Regions from separate parts of the Mycobacterium sp. SMC-14 genome, predicted to be linked through region 1. Evidence: predicted binding sites of a transcription regulator. Region 1 holds the regulator's gene; the other holds the start of a gene.
The links. The regulator LexA, encoded in region 1, represses DNA repair genes until DNA is damaged. The targets are predictions, from matches to a motif close to CGAACANNTGTTCG.

Region 1 (2,198 bases):
CGGGCGGCCAGGTGCGCCAAGCTCTCCCCGCTCTGGACGCGCACCACACCGAGCTGGTCGGGCACGGCGGAGGTACTGCCGGCCGCGGCCGCGCCGAATTGGGCGATCAGCCCGAGCCACACGGTGATCCCGGCGGCGATCAGGGCCAGCACGACGGTGGTCGCCGGGGTGATGGCCTTGACGGGCTGCGGCCGGTGCGGCGCACGTGACATCAGCACGCCGGAACCGCGGTGGCGCAACGGGGCACCGCCTGGCCGCTGCCGGGCCAGCCGTGCCGGCTGGGTCCGGATCGGGTAGGCGCGACCCGACGTCCGGGGACCGTGATGCGCCCGGGTCCGCTCGTTCTCGGCCGGCTCGAACGACGGAGCGATCGTGTCGATGAGCATCATGTGCGGTTCTCCCTCACTCGGCGTCGGCGACCCTGTTCGCTCGACTGTTCGAATACTAATCGATTGTATGTTCGATGTCCGAACATGTGATCGAATCGTTGTCGAAAACATTAGCGAAGGGGTCCGACAACTCGAGGATAAGTTCGAACGTCCGCGCGACACACCTCGAACACATGTTTGATTAATCGCAGCTATGCGACTAGATTCGCCCCCATGAGTGACAGCAGCAGTAACGCGGCGGGCCCGGACTCAGCGCTGACCGCCCGGCAGCGCACGATCCTGAACGTCATCCGCGCTTCGGTGAACGAACGGGGTTACCCGCCGAGCATCCGCGAGATCGGCGACGCGGTCGGGCTGACCTCGACCTCCTCGGTTGCTCACCAGCTGCGCACGCTCGAGCGCAAGGGCTATCTGCGCCGTGACCCCAACCGTCCCCGCGCTGTCGACGTGCGTGGCCAGGAGGACCTGGCCGGCGCCGCCGAGGCCGCGCAGCGCACCGAGTTCGCCGGTTCGGATGCACTGCCGGAGCCCACGTTCGTTCCGGTTCTGGGCCGGATCGCGGCCGGCGGGCCGATCCTGGCCGAGGAAGCCGTCGAGGATGTGTTCCCACTCCCCCGCGAGCTGGTCGGTGAAGGGGAACTGTTCTTGCTCAAGGTGGTCGGCGAATCGATGGTGGACGCCGCGATCTGCGACGGCGACTGGGTGGTGGTGCGTCAGCAGAACGTCGCCGACAACGGCGACATCGTGGCCGCGATGATCGATGGCGAAGCCACCGTCAAGACCTTCAAACGCACCGGCGGCCAGGTCTGGCTGATGCCGCATAACCCCATCTTCGACCCCATCCCGGGCAATGACGCGGTGGTGCTGGGCAAGGTCGTGACCGTCATCCGCAAGATCTGACCATGGTCGCGCCGTGCCCACCTTTCGATGAGGAGTCGGCGCGCCAGAAGGTGCGGGCCGCCGAGGATGCCTGGAACACCCGGGATCCCGCGCGGGTGGCGCTGGCCTACACCGAGGACTCGGTGTGGCGTAATCGCGACGAGTTCATCACCGGGCGCGCGGAGATCGAGGAATTTCTGCGACGCAAGTGGGCCGCCGAACGCGACTACGCGCTGCGCAAAGAGCTGTGGTGCTACCAGGGCGACCGAATTGCGGTGCGCTATCAGTACGAATGCTGCGACGCGGCCGGCCAGTGGTGGCGCAGTTACGGCAACGAGCTCTGGGAGTTCGCCACGGACGGCCGAATGAGCCGCCGCGAGTCGAGCATCAACGATGTTCCCATCACCGCAGAGCAGCGACGCATCTTCGGGCCGCGCCCGCAACGCGAAGATGCGTCACTGCCGCTGCAGTGATCAGCCGGCCCTGGTGAAGCCGTTGAGCCGCGCCGCGTCCTCGGTGGCGAACCAGATCTCGGCGAGGGTGTCGTCATACAGCGCGTTCTGCGGGGTGTAGTAGAGCCCCGAACCGATGTTCGCCTTGATCGGGTAGCCGGTCGGCTGTTGATAGGGGTCGTCCAGCGGCAGGTGCATCACCGGATGTACCGATTCGTCCATGCCGAAGGTGCGTGTTTCCGCGGCGCCGCCGAACGTACGCGTGTCCGCGCCGCCACCGAACCTGCGGGGCTCCGCGGCAGAGCCGAACGCGCGCGGGTCCGACCCGGCACCTCCGTGGCCCACGGCATGCCGCCCGGTACCGAACTCGTCCTCGGTCACCACCCGGGTGGGGGCGGTGTCGGTGTCGTCATCGTCGTCGGCTTCCGCTTCGGCCTCGTGCTCGCCGTAGTGCAGCCACGGAGCATCCGGGATCGAC
Region 2 (2,198 bases), 780 kb from region 1:
GAACACCTTGCCGATGCGCATCATCGCGATCATCGACGGAGCGTCGCGGGGGGCCATCGAGACCGCGCGCATCTTCCCGACCTCGTCGAGCTGCGGCACGATGACGTTCACCAGGACGGTGATCGCCAACCAGGCCAGGATGATGGGCACCGCGAGCCGGCGGATCCACGCCGGGATACCGCCGCGCTTGGGCGGCGGCTGCGTGGCCGGCAGCGTGTCGGTCGGGGTCTCGTCGCTGGTGTGCTTGCTCATGCGGATTTCACAATGCAGAAGGTCTGGGCGCTCACGGGGCCGGTGGCGATTCTTTCTTCTTTGATGACGCCGTCGATGGTGACGCGGCAGCCGATGGTGGCGCCGTCACCTTGGGCGACGATGTTGGGGCTCACCGCCGGGTTGGTGGTCGACAGGGTCAGCGACCACGGCAGGCTGGCGCCGTCGATCCGCTGCGGGGTGGCATCGAGGTCCAGATAGTTGATGTCGGCGTAGGTGCCGTCCGGGCTGAAGATGTCGTAGACCACGACTTTGGGGTGAAACGGCTTGGTGTCCTCGAACGGGACAGTCCCATTGCCGCTGTCGTCGGCTCCGAAATAGCCGCGGACTCGCTGCACGGTGAACCCCCCTACCGCGACGACTACAACGATGAGCAGGGGTAACCACGCGCGTCTGAGAGCGCCGAACATGAAAGCAGTGGCCCTTTCGCATCGTGCCGGAACTGACACAGATTAGTGCATCAAAGTTCTTTTTCACACCCTTCCCAGGGTGTTTCGCACATATGTTCGATATCTTGGGGGGTGTGGGCTGGGGTAGCGGGCCGCCGAGCTGGGCGGAAATGGAACGTGTTCTAGATGGTAAGCCTCGTCACACCGGTATTGCCGCCGGTGTGTCGACGGATCACGGCTCGTCGTCCCCGCAGGTCGAGTCGCTGCGGCCGGCTGGGCGGACAGTGCCTTATGCCGAGCTGCACGCGCACTCGGCGTACAGCTTTCTGGACGGGGCCAGCAACCCGCAGGAGCTGGTCGCCGAGGCTGCCCGGCTGGGCCTGCGGGCGATCGCGCTGACCGATCACGACGGTTTATACGGGGTGGTGCGGTTCGCTGAGGCGGCGGCCGAGCTGGATATGGCCACCGTCTTCGGCGCCGAGTTGTCGCTGGGGAGGGTGGCGCGCACCGACGACCCGGACCCGCCCGGCCCGCACCTGCTGGTGCTGGCCCGCGGCCCGGAGGGCTACCGGCGGTTGTCGCGACAGATCGCCGCCGCGCACCTGGCCGGCGAGAAGGGCAGGCCGCGTTTCGATCTGGATGCGCTGACCGAGGCGGCGGGCGGGCACTGGCACATCCTGACCGGCTGCCGTAAGGGGCACGTCCGTCACGCGCTGGCCACCGGCGGCCCGGATGCGGCCGCCGCCGCGCTGGCCGATCTGGTGGACCGATTCGGGGCCGGGCGAGTCAGTGTGGAGCTGACCCGGCACTCCGATCCGTGCGACGACGAGCGCAATGCGGCGCTGGCCGGTTTGGCGCCCCGGTTCGGGGTGGGGCTGGTGGCCACCACCGGCGCGCACTTCGCCCGACCGGATCGGGGCCGGCTGGCGATGGCGCTGGGTGCGGTGCGCGCCCGCCAGTCGCTGGACGCCGCCGCCGGCCGGCTGGCTCCGCTGGGCGGCTCGCATCTGCGGTCCGGCGCCGAGATGGCCCGATTGTTCGCGGCGCATCCGGCGGCCGTGCCGGCGGCAGCCGAACTCGGTGAACAGTGCGCCTTTCCGCTGGCGCTGATCGCCCCACGGCTGCCGCCGTTTGCCGTCCCGGACGGTCACACCGAGGACAGCTGGCTGCGGCGGCTGGCCCTGGACGGCGCGGTGGGGCGCTACGGCCCGCCCGGGCGCATGTCGGCCGCTTACGCCCAGATCGAGCGTGAGCTGGAAGTCATTGCCCAGCTTGGTTTTCCCGGATATTTCCTGGTGGTACACGACATCACCCAGTTCTGCCGGCGCAGCGACATCTTGTGCCAGGGCAGGGGATCGGCGGCCAACTCCGCGGTCTGCTACGCCCTCGGTATCACCGCGGTGGATCCGGTGGCCAACGGACTGCTGTTCGAGCGCTTTCTGTCTCCGGCCCGCGACGGCCCGCCCGACATCGACATCGACATCGAGTCGGATGAGCGTGAAAAGGTGATCCAGTACGTCTACGACAAATACGGCCGAG

Region 2: ACKY0W_RS16910 (error-prone DNA polymerase) is a predicted target of LexA. The motif match lies at 766-779, and genes of this name have one in related genera.

Annotation. Positions count from the first base shown of each region.
Region 1 is NZ_CP176429.1:2,783,288-2,785,485, forward strand. It holds gene ACKY0W_RS13035 (LysM peptidoglycan-binding domain-containing protein) at 1-389, opposite strand, end outside; gene lexA (transcriptional repressor LexA) at 603-1,289, shown strand; gene ACKY0W_RS13045 (nuclear transport factor 2 family protein) at 1,292-1,741, shown strand; gene ACKY0W_RS13050 (LGFP repeat-containing protein) at 1,742-2,198, opposite strand, start outside.
Region 2 is NZ_CP176429.1:3,561,498-3,563,695, reverse strand. It holds gene ACKY0W_RS16920 (RND family transporter) at 1-252, opposite strand, end outside; gene ACKY0W_RS16915 (MmpS family protein) at 249-680, opposite strand; gene ACKY0W_RS16910 (error-prone DNA polymerase) at 794-2,198, shown strand, end outside.